Regions from separate parts of the Tepidibacillus fermentans genome, predicted to be linked through region 1. Evidence: riboswitches for the same ligand, from Rfam matches in the RefSeq annotation. Region 1 holds a riboswitch; each other region holds the start of a gene.

Region 1 (4,057 bases):
TCGCTTCAGGTAGGTAGACTTTAAAAATGATTTGGCGGATATTCGCCCCCATCGATAAGGCCGCCTCAATGACCCCTTTATTCACTTCTCTTAAGGAAGTTTCAACTAGCCGAGCGAAAAATGGCGCAGCCCCAACGATTAAAGGTACGGTTGCAGCCGTAGAGCCAATCGGTGTCCCTACTATTTTACGAGTAAAAGGAATTAATAAAACCATCAAAATAATGAATGGTATTGAACGGAAAACATTCACGATGACAGATAAGATGATATTGAGTATACGGTTTTCTAATAATTGTCCCTTATCCGTTAGAACCAAAAAGATTCCTAATGGTATTCCAAGGATGACGGTAAATAAACCCGATATTCCAACCATATATAATGTTTCTAACGCTGCTTCAAATAGCTGCGTCCATTCACTTGGTTCCAACCACATTCTCCACCACCTCCACTTCTACCCCGCAATTTGAGAGAAATTGAATCGATTCGTTTAATTTATCTACTGTTGTCTTCACTTGAATATATAACGAACCATAGGAAGAACCTTGAACATATTGAATGTTTCCTTCTAAAATATTGGCCTCAACATCTAATGTTTTCACCCAGCGACTAATAATTGGCTGGTTGGCGTTTTCACCGACAAATTTACATTTTAAAATGTAACTTCCTTTTTCCAACGGGATTTGGCGAATGGTTTCTTCTGTATCCATATGTTCAGTTACTTGCTTGACAAACTCTTTAGTAATTTGTTGTTTTGGGTGGGTGAACACCTCTAGTACAGGGCCTTCTTCAACAATTTCTCCTTGATCGATCACAGCTACTTTATGACAAATTTTTTGAATCACATGCATCTCATGAGTAATTAAGATAATGGTAATTCCCATTTTTCGATTAATCTCTTGCAACAGCTCAAGGATTGAATCCGTCGTTTTGGGATCAAGCGCGGAAGTAGCTTCATCACTTAACAATACCTTTGGACGGTTCGCCAAAGCTCTAGCAATCCCTACTCTTTGTTTTTGCCCACCACTTAATTCTGAAGGATAGGCATTTGCCCTTTCTGTTAAACCAACAAGATCGATTAACTCATTCACCCTTTGATTGATCTCTTCTTTTGGTACACCAGCAATTTCTAAAGGAAAGGCAATATTCTCAAAAACCGTTCGGGACCATAATAAATTAAAGTGTTGAAAGATCATCCCAACTTCCTGTCTCGCTTTACGAAGTTCCTTCTGACTTAATCGGTTCATTTGGCGACCATCTACCCAAATTTCCCCTTCTGTTGGCTCTTCTAACATATTGATTAAGCGGATCAATGTACTTTTCCCAGCCCCAGAGTAACCAATGATCCCATAGATTTCACCTTTTTCGATTTCTAAATTAATTTCCTTTAAGGCAACAACTTCTTCTTTGTTACCGTTATATACTTTTTTCACCTTATGAAGTCGAATCAATTCTATTCACCACTTTCTATGTCACAACAAAGCTTGTTGATATTTTTCTACATTGACAAAATAAAAATCCTTTCTGAAAAACTCAGAAAGGATCCCTAATTTTAACGAAAGTCCTTTCCTTATCTTTCAGAACAAAAAGTCCTGCAGGAATTGGCACCTTCCCATAATATTATGGTAGGTTGCCGGGCTTCATAGGGCCAGTCCCTCCACCTCTCTAGATAAGGATACAACACTTATTCACTTCATCAAATCAATGCTTCATAACAGATGAATAAATAGTACCACCTCATAATAAAACTGTCAACAAAAATTTTATAACGAAAATTATGGATAAATATTACAAAACTTTTCGTAGGAATGAAAGAGTACGCTCATTTTGAGGAGCATTAAATATTCTTCTGATAGGTTTATGGATGACACTTCAAATGGCTGTCTATTCATAGATCATCATATTATTCGACTGATGTCGTCATCTTCTACTTTGTCTTAAGTTTTAGCTTAACGCTACTAACCAACTTGATTGAAAAAAATGAATCAAGACTTAAAATGAGAAAAAGGAGCCTCGAACTCCCTTTTCTTTCATATTGCAGTAACTTTTTTTGATCTTCGTGAGATAAAATCAATCTTTTTGGCTAAATGATAAAGTTGTTGGGTTGTTTTTGTTTTTATGACAATCTTTTTCGTACCAGATAATTCTTTAAAACAAGATATTGTTAGTTTATTGGGTTCATACTTTACCGATTGAATGGCTTTTGCTGGAATGTCTATGTAAGCATATTTTGGTTCTAAAAAACCAATAAATAATCTCTTACTATAGACTACCACATCTAAGTCTGCAAGATACCGATGATAATCGGTTATTAATTCTTTTACCTTTCCATTATAGAGAATAAAATCAAATCCATCGGTTTGCAGCTGAATGATATTAGATTGTTCCTTTTTGGCCGTTTTTGGTTTTTTAACTAAAAAGTAATAACTGATGAGTAAGAAAAGAAGGATCAAAAATATCGTTATAAACCCGATCACGGTTATCATTCTTTTCTCTCCTTTCAGGAGTTAAAGCTTCCGTTATTCCTTCCCTTTTTTTGCTTTTCTTTTTAATTTTGGTGAGGATTGAACCATTTGTTCTACCATATCAATATGAGGCGGGATTTTTTGTTCTTGATCCTTTTTCAAATGGATTCCCCTCCTTTTCCTTTGTTAAAGTTACGTTACCCGATTCATGAAACCATTATTCGATGAATCAATCACTTCCATTTATTCACAATGAATCAAAAAATTATTAAAATAAATTGATAAAATTAATTCAATTGATGATTGAAATTTATCGAATAGTTGCATAACATATAATAAAAAGAAATTAGAAGTTAGAAGTTAGATTAGATAAATTGGCGAGAAGCCAATTTTTATCATTGAATGCGAGGGGAAAAAATAATGGAATACCTCTGTCCATTATGTGAAAAAAAACTAACTAAAATTGAAGAAGGTTGCGAAAAATTGCATCAATGGTTTGCAGAACTTAAGGGTAAAACATTATGGAGGATTCGTTATCTGAATAAGTATGAGTATATCTTTTTGTCTGAAGATGACTTTCAGCGTTTACAACAGCAAGGTGCTATGATTTTAGATGAGACTACCCATTGGGAACAGTTTGACCCTGATAATTTTTCGGGAATTACAACATCAGGAGATCGCGTCTCGATATTTGAAGAATAAAATTGGTCATTTAAAATCCCCTATATAGTAAACAGATCTCTATTCTGTCTAATATAAGGGGATCATATTATGTCAAAAGGTTTTTCTTATTTACTCATTTCTTCCTTATGAGATTTATTTTCTATTTTTAATTTCTCCAAATTTCGGGTGTAAAACGATCAGGGGCAATTCTTGTTTTTAAGTCCATGAATATGTAGTAAGAAATACCAGTAATGATTAATGATTGAACAGCTGAGTAGTACCATGAATAAATGTTTCTATATCTCTCGGATCCAAATTACTTTTCTCAATGACATCAATTACGCCTTGTTCAAAATTTGGAGGGGTAGTATGACTTTTAGCAATGCCGATTCTCCCATCATCATCAACATAGTACTAAGTCCGTAAAGGTACCCCCTATATCTATAGCTACTCTCATAATAACCACCTTTCTCTGATTCATAATGATTCAAAAAAAAAACTGGAGTAATAACGCAAAGAACTACTACTTCTTGTTGTAAAGGATTAATCCAATAGTGTGGTTTCAGTGTTTATTTGCAATAAAAAAGGATAGTGTTTTCACTATCCCAATATAGATAACCCATAATTTACTCCAAATATGTTTCATTAATTATAAAAGAGAGGCATCTTTTAATATTGCAATCAATTCTTGCTTTTTCTCCTCACTTAAAGGACGAGCAGGTGGGAGAACATGAGTGGAAATATCAAGCCCTCTAAGTTTTGTTGCCTCTTTAACTACATTTACAAATGGAGAATCTAACTTATACATAAGAGGCAAGAATGCTAATCTTTTGTGTAACTCAATCGCTTTTTCATAATCCCTATTCTGGAATGCTTGATAGATTCCTACCGTTAATTCAGGTGCAAAGTTTCCACTGGCTGAGATCGAACCA
Region 2 (4,057 bases), on a different contig from region 1:
TTCCCTTTTTTCGCCAGAAGTAAGAACTTGTTCTTCTGTACGATTCCAAGGAAGGGATTCTTTGATTTTTACTTTACATGTACCACATCGCCCTGTTCCCCCACATGTAGCAGGTAGCGGTATCTCTTCATTTTGAATCAGATCAAGAAGTCTTGTTCCTGTCTCTACATATCGAGTGATTCTTGTCTCTCCTTTTTCAATAAAGATTGTTCTTGTTGCCATTTTTCTCCCGCCTTACCATGATTTCTTTCATGCATATACTTTTCGCTTACTTTTCTCCTCTTGCTCTTGCCAAGTAGAAATAGGATACCATTTTAATCCCCAGTATTGTTTTTCTACTTGATAGAGAAATTTCTTGATGTCATCTCCCCTACCTGAAATGACATAACCAGTGGTATATTCCTGATTGGGTAATTCTATCCATTCACTGGCATGAATCGTTATGCCGAACTGTTGAAATGAATTTTTCAATAATAAATCCTCATTCTTCCTGTGTTTTTGTTTTGATTGTATAACAAACCAATAGGATTGGTCTCCTTTATGCTCAGCAATTGCTTTCCATTTAACCCCTCTTTTTGGAACACCCAATTTCTGTCGTTGCCATACATTGACGAGATCTTCGATAATTGCACTAGCAGTGGCTAAAGAGCCTGCACCTGATCCTTGAAAAAACAATCGTCCTGCTAGATCCGTTTCGATTACAATTCCATTTTCAACACCTTCTACATAATAAAGAGGGTGTGACTTTGATAAAAAGGTTGGTTTTACTTTTGCCTCCCAACGATCATGGTTCTTATATAGTGATCCGATCAATTTTAAACGTAATCCAAATTGTTCGGCAAGCGTCAAGTCTTCGATTAATACCTGTTCAATTCCTGATCGATCAACATGATTCCAATTCGGTTGTTCATCAAACACTAAATCACTTAGAACCATTAATTTAAAAAAGGCGTCCCATCCTTCAATATCATTACTTGGATCTGCTTCTGCATACCCTTTTTCTTTTGCTTCCATTAACGCTTGCTCAAAAGAGATTTTTCCTTTCCGCATTTGTGTCAGAATATAATTCGTCGTACCATTAAGGATCGCTTCAATTTTTGTGATATGGTTTACTTGTAATAATTCTTGTAATGTACGAATGACAGGAATAGCACCAGCCACACTTGCTTCATAGGCTAGTTGAAAACCAGTTTGTTCAGCAATCTTACGTAATTCTTTTCCATGGAAAGCCATTAATTCTTTATTTGCTGTAATCACATGACACCCTTTTGTTAATGACTGCTCAATATATGTTCTTGCTGGTTCAATTCCACCAATCATTTCAATCACAAAATCAATCTCTGGCAATTGAAGGATATCCACATAATCAGTAGTAAGGATAACCGAAGGATCAAGATCAATCTCTCTTTTTTTTTCCTTATTTTTAACAAGAATTGCAACTACCTCGATCTTCTTACCTAATACTGCTTGAAGTTGAGTCTGATGTGTTTGAATCGTCTCATATACTCCTTTACCTACAGTACCCAAACCTAATAATACGACTTTAATCGATTCCATATATACCCTCCCTCACTAGATGAGCCCATTTCTCAAATTCAACTAAAAATCCATCATGGCCAAATTGTGTATCTACTTCGATGAATTTAGCTCTTCCACCTATTTTCTGGTAATGCTCGACTAGTTGTTCTAATTCTTTAGGTGGATAAAGCAAATCCCCTCGAAATCCAATGGCGATCATCGAAGCTTCCATTAGCTCTAAGGCTTTTCTCCAATCCCCACGGTCTTTTCCTAAATCAAATCGATCCATCGCTTTTAATAAATAAAGATAACTATTCGCGTCAAATCTCCGAGTCAATTTTTCTCCTTGATAACGTAAATAAGATTCCACTTCAAAAGTAGTCTCGTCATGACGAATACCCCAATTCGCATGTTGTGCTCTTTGAAAGCGAGCATTAAAGAGTTCAGCTGATCGATACGTAACCATCCCTACCATACGAGCAATTTTTAATCCATTAATCTGTTCATTTGAAAGATAATCCCCTTGATTCCATGCTGGATCATTTATGATTGCCAACCTTGCGATTAAGTTATAAGCAATCGCATAATCACTAAGATAGGGTGTGACTGCAAGAAGAATCAGCGTATCCATAAAATCAGGATAGAGAACCCCCCACTCCAATACCTGCATCCCACCTAATGATCCACCGATAATCGCCTTGACATGGTCAATTTTCAGCTTTTTTAAAGCGAGATATTGAGCGTGAACCATATCACGAATGGAGATGAATGGGAAATTAGCTCGATAAGAATTGCCTGTATCTGGGTCAATGGTTAATGGGCCTGTTGATCCATCACATCCACCAATCACATTCATCGTGATCACTTGAAATTCTTGCGTATTAATCGCTTTATCTGGCCCAATCAATCCTGACCACCAACCAGGGTTTTGTTCTGTTCCAACGGCAAATTGATTCCCTGTTAAAGCATGACATACAAGAATAACTGGTGCTTCCTTTGATCCTACCCGTTCATAAGCAATCTGTACATTTTTTAACTTTTTCCCTGATTCTAAAGATAACTCGCCAATTTCAATGACACTTGCTTCATAGGGTGATTGAATGATCGTTGTTACCATTAAAGTCCCCCCCCAAAAAGATAAATAAAAAACCCTCTTCATAAGAAGAGGGTAGTTCTTTTACACTCTTCTTATCTCTCGGAGATGATTCTCCGCAGGAATTGGCACCGCGTTTTTATAAAACCGGTTGCCGGGCTTCATTGGGCCAGTCCCTCCACCTCTCTGGATAAGAATAATCAATTAATATTCTCTTTTATTATTTAGATAAAATAACATGAACTCCGTAACTTTCATAAACATGAAAAAACCCTCTTCATAAGAAGAGGGTAGTTTTACGCTCTTCTTATCTCTCGGAGATGATTCTCCGCAGGAATTGGCACCGCGTTTTTAAAAACCGGTTGCCGGGCTTCATTGGGCCAGTCCCTCCACCTCTCTCGATAAGAAATCCTGTGTCGTTTTAGATTGTTAATGACATCATATAATCATTACCAGTCTATGTCAAGACAAAATTGAAATTTCTTTCCTTTTCGAGATTTCCTGTGATAATTTTTCACCATTTTTTTTAATCAAAATATATTGTTATAGAGGCCTAATGTGCGAGGTGAGTCAATGGCTGTTATTAAAACAAACATAAACGATTTGAAATTACTAGCTAGATTAATGCGGGCAGAAGCAGAAAGTGAAGGGAAACTTGGGATGTTGCTAGTTGGGAATGTTGGAGTAAACCGGGTTCGAGCCAATTGTTTAGATTTCAAAGGAATCCGAACCGTGCCGCAAATGATCTTTCAATCCCCAGGAGGATTCGAGGCTGTACAAAAATCCTATTTTTATCAAAGAGCACGCACTTTAGAAATCCAATTAGCTCGAAAAGTGGTCAATGGAGAAAAATATCATCCTGCTACTTTTGCCCTATGGTTTTTTAATCCAGGAAGAAGAAGTTGTCCTAGTAGGTGGTATATAGCATGGAATACAGGACGATATAAATCCCATTGTTTTTATGCACCTACTTATTCAGACTGTCCTTCAGTTTATGGAACTTTTTAAAAGGAGTGATTGTTTATGTATCCATACTATCCTTATTTTTATGATCTATTTTCAGCATCTCAATATGATCAAAATTTCCCCCAACCTATAATGCCGATGCAACCAATGTATCCAATGCAACCCATGATTCCAACACCCCAAGCCCCTGAACGCGGGATCGAAATTCCAGGGCAATTACCTTTAGAGGAATCCTATATTGAAAACATTTTGCGATTAAATCTCGGAAAAATTGCTACCATTTATATGACTTTTGAAAATAATAAAGAATGGAATGCAAAGGTGTTCCGCGGAAGACTAGAAGCAGCAGGTAAGGACCATATCATTATTAGTGATCCTGAAACAGGGAAACGGTACCTCTTATTGATGGTTAATCTTGACTATATTACTTTTGATGAAGAACTGAATTATGTTCCTCCAGCGATTCCAAGATAAACCCCC
Region 3 (4,057 bases), on a different contig from region 1:
GAATCAGTCGTATTCACGTGTTGGCCACCTGCACCACTTGAACGATACGTATCAATTTTTAAGTCTTCTGGTCGAATTTCGATATCGACATCATCATCTAATTCCGGCATCACTTCAACTGAAGAAAAAGAAGTATGTCTTCTGCCTGAAGCATCAAAAGGAGAGATTCGAACTAAGCGATGTACTCCTTTTTCTGCTGCCAAATAACCATACGCGTTGTGACCTTTGATCAACAAAGTGACGCTTTTGATCCCTGCTTCATCGCCAGCTAAATAATCTAATACTTCCACTTTATATCCATGCGATTCCGCCCATCTCGTATACATGCGAAGTAACATCGAGGCCCAGTCTTGGGATTCCGTCCCCCCTGCCCCAGGGTGAATCTCTAGAATCGCGTTATTTTTATCATAAGGGCCATTTAAAAGCAATTGCAACTCATAGTCAGCAAAATTCTTGCTTAATGCTTTCACTCCTTTTGCTACTTCATGGAGAATCGATTCGTCATTCTCTTCCAACGCTAATTCTAACATAACCTGCAAATCTTCATATTCTTGCTCAAGATTAGTGATTTGCTCCACTTGTTCTTTCAAACGATTCACTTCGTTAATCACTTTTTGCGCCGCATCATTATCATTCCAAAAATCAGGTTGAGCCATTTTTTGTTCTAACTCAGCGATTCGGCTCTTTTTACTTTCTATGTCAAAGAGACCCCCTAATCTCTGCCAATCGTTTGGCCATCTTTTCTAGTTCATTCTTTAGTTCTCCCTGCGATATCATAGCTTCACCTCTTTAAATAAATCTCAAATTTCATCATACCATAGTTTACCCATTACTCCAAGGATTAGAAGTTGAGCAGAAAACTGAAACTTTCATAGCGACCATAAGCTTCTTTACTCATTTCAGTTTCCCTTCATCAACCGTACGTGAGGTTTCCCTTATACGGCTTCCGATGTTTTTCTTCCTTAGACTTTCGGTTATCCTAAGCCGCTAATTTGATTAACTTGTCTTTGATTAAGAAATTAATCTCTCCTAATTTCCCATGTTTACGCCGTTTATTCCGCTTCTTCTTCCACAATAATTAAGAAAAAAAGGTTGCTTTTGCAACCTTTTTACACTTTTTTATTTTTTTTATTTTCACTTTTGACTTGCTTGTAAGGCTTGATCTAGATCGGCAATCAGATCATTTACATTTTCAATTCCGATGGATAAACGAATCATTTCAGGAGTAACACCAGCACTAAGTTGCTCTTCAAGAGATAATTGTTGGTGGGTTGTACTTGCTGGATGAATGACTAATGATTTGGCATCTCCAACATTGGCTAAATGGGAGAATAGTTTTAAGTTGTTAATAAATTTTCTTCCTTCTTCGACTCCACCTTTAATGCCAAAGGTGAAGATTGCCCCTTGACCCTTTGGTAGGTATTTTTGTGCTAAATCATAATATTGATTTGAAGGAAGGCCCGGATAATTCACCCAAGTAACGAAATCATGGTTTTCTAAAAACTGTGCAATTTGCAAAGCATTTGCACTATGTCGCTCCATTCGTAAATGCAATGTTTCTAATCCTTGAAGAAGTAAAAAAGCATTAAAAGGTGAAATCGCTGCTCCCATATCCCTTAATAACTGAACCCTTGCTTTGATAATGTATGCTAATGATCCAAAGTCTTTGGTATATACCACCCCATGATAACTTGGATCTGGTTCCGTTAAACCTGGAAATTTACCATTATCCCAATTAAATTTGCCTCCATCGACAATTACACCGCCAATAGAAGTTCCATGACCACCGATAAATTTGGTCGCAGAATGAACAACAATATCAGCTCCATGATCAAATGGACGAAGAAGATAAGGGGTAGCAAACGTATTATCTACGATAAGAGGAATTCCTGCTTCATGGGCAATGTTGGCAACAGCCTCGATATCTAGCACATCAATTTTGGGATTTCCGATACTTTCAGCATAAATTGCTTTCGTTTTTTCGCTTATGGCTTGTCGAAAATTCTCTGTGTTACTTTGATCAACAAACTTAACCGTAATTCCTAGTTTCGGGAGTGTGGTAGAAAAAAGATTATATGTACCACCATACAAACTACTTGAGGATACGATTTCATCCCCAGCACCAGCAATGTTAAGAATTGCATAGGTAATGGCTGCAGATCCAGAAGCAAGAGCCAAGGCTCCAACTCCACCTTCTAATTGAGCCACGCGATTTTCAAATACATCTTGAGTGGGGTTCATTATTCGAGTATAAATATTCCCTGGTTCTTTTAAAGCAAATAAGTTAGCAGCATGATCTGTATCTTTAAATACATAAGAAGTGGTTTGATAGATCGGTACTGCTCTTGAACCTGTTACTGGATCAGGTTGTTGACCCCCATGTAAAGCAATCGTTTCGAATTCATAACTTTTTTCTTGACTCATCTTATTTCTCCTCTCTTTTTATGAAAATAAAAAACTCCCTCTCGATGAGAAGGAGTGAATAACCTTTCCCCCCCTCATCTTTCAGAATCATAAGATTCTGCTGGAATTAGCACCTGCCAACACAGTTAGACTGTGCGTCGGTTGCCGGGCTTCATTGGGCCAGTCCCTCCGCCGCTCTGGATAAGAGGCATAACCAATATGAAATTTTAAAGGAATTTGAATTCATTATAGTTTGACCCTGAAATCTTGTCAATCGATGAATGTGCTGCTAATGTGCTGCTCCATGACAGTGTTTATATTTCTTACCACTTCCACATGGACATGGATCGTTTCGACCGATTTTCTGTGCTGCACGAACTGGTTTTTTCTTCGAATTTGGTTCTGGATTGGTATTATCTACCGCATGACCCACAGCAACAGCCTCACGTTGAAGATGATTCTGGATTTGGGCTTTCATGATATAAGTAGCCACTTCTTCTTCGATGGCTTGGATCATGGCCTGGAACATTTCAAATCCCTCCATCTGATATTCCCGTAATGGATCTGTTTGACCATATGCTCTCAGATGAATCCCTTGCCGTAATTGATCCATCGCATCGATATGATCCATCCATTTACTATCGACGGCACGAAGAAGAATGACTTTTTCAAATTCACGCATATTCTCACCAAGTTCTTCTTCTCTTCGATGATATTGTTGTTCCACAACCTCACGGAAACGCTCCAAAATCTCTTCTGGTTCTTTGCCCCATATATCTTTTTCGGAAAGAGTTCCTTCATTTAAAAAGGTTGCATTGGCATGGTCTAATAAAGACTTCAAATCCCAATCTTCTTGGACTTGATCGGTTGGACAATGGATATTGACCAAACGTTCGGCAAAATTCATGATCATGTTGATAATGACATCACGCAAGTTATCACTTTCTAATACTTGTCTGCGCTGACTATAGATGACTTCCCGTTGCTGGTTCATCACATCGTCATACTGTAGTACGACACGACGAATATCGAAGTTATGACCTTCCACTTTCTTCTGAGCCGATTCAATTGCCTTTGTCACCATCTTACTTTCGATCGGTTGATCTTCTTCCATTCCTAGGCGATCCATCATTCCCATAATGTGATCGGAGCCAAATCTTCTCATTAAATCATCTTCAAGTGAGATGAAAAATTGACTAGAACCCGGATCTCCTTGACGTCCCGAACGTCCTCTTAATTGGTTGTCAATCCTTCGACTCTCATGCCGTTCCGTACCGATGATATGAAGTCCGCCTAGCTCAGCAACTCCTTCACCAAGAACAATATCCGTACCACGGCCCGCCATATTGGTTGCAATGGTTACTGCACCTGCTTGGCCAGCTTTTGCAATAATTTCTGCTTCTTTTTCATGGTACTTCGCATTTAATACATGATGTGGTATCCCCTTACGTTTTAACATGTCGGATAAAAGTTCCGACTTTTCAATTGAGATGGTACCCACCAGTACAGGTTGTTTTTTTTCATATCGGTGGACAATTTCGTCAATAACCGCTTTAAATTTTGCTCGTTCCGTTTTATAAACGACATCAGGTAAATCGATACGGATCATTGGTTTATTCGTTGGGATCACCACAACATCCAAACCATAAATTCG

What was found. Region 1 has a riboswitch for S-adenosylmethionine ahead of EDD72_RS10730 (methionine ABC transporter ATP-binding protein). Riboswitches for the same ligand answer to the same signal wherever they lie in the genome.
Region 2: another riboswitch for S-adenosylmethionine. It lies ahead of metX (homoserine O-acetyltransferase MetX); the one in region 1 lies ahead of EDD72_RS10730 (methionine ABC transporter ATP-binding protein).
Region 3: another riboswitch for S-adenosylmethionine. It lies ahead of EDD72_RS04545 (homocysteine synthase); the one in region 1 lies ahead of EDD72_RS10730 (methionine ABC transporter ATP-binding protein).

The regions. Positions count from the first base shown of each region.
Region 1 covers NZ_SMAB01000021.1:6,177-10,233, forward strand. Annotated here, with positions in the region: gene EDD72_RS10725 (methionine ABC transporter permease) at 1-433, opposite strand, end outside; gene EDD72_RS10730 (methionine ABC transporter ATP-binding protein) at 414-1,448, opposite strand; SAM riboswitch class I at 1,565-1,673, opposite strand; gene EDD72_RS10735 (hypothetical protein) at 2,028-2,483, opposite strand; gene EDD72_RS10740 (hypothetical protein) at 2,883-3,164, shown strand; partial or broken gene EDD72_RS10745 (hydantoinase/oxoprolinase N-terminal domain-containing protein) at 3,387-3,582, opposite strand; gene EDD72_RS10750 (dihydrodipicolinate synthase family protein) at 3,775-4,057, opposite strand, start outside.
Region 2 covers NZ_SMAB01000010.1:42,845-46,901, forward strand. Annotated here, with positions in the region: gene EDD72_RS07600 (ASKHA domain-containing protein) at 1-222, opposite strand, end outside; gene EDD72_RS07605 (homoserine dehydrogenase) at 250-1,557, opposite strand; gene metX (homoserine O-acetyltransferase MetX) at 1,544-2,635, opposite strand; SAM riboswitch class I at 2,704-2,808, opposite strand; SAM riboswitch class I at 2,916-3,019, opposite strand; gene EDD72_RS07615 (cell wall hydrolase) at 3,185-3,619, shown strand; gene gerQ (spore coat protein GerQ) at 3,635-4,051, shown strand.
Region 3 covers NZ_SMAB01000005.1:36,014-40,070, forward strand. Annotated here, with positions in the region: one part of gene prfB (peptide chain release factor 2) at 1-701, opposite strand, end outside; one part of gene prfB (peptide chain release factor 2) at 703-777, opposite strand; gene EDD72_RS04545 (homocysteine synthase) at 1,135-2,424, opposite strand; SAM riboswitch class I at 2,496-2,611, opposite strand; gene secA2 (accessory Sec system translocase SecA2) at 2,693-4,057, opposite strand, start outside.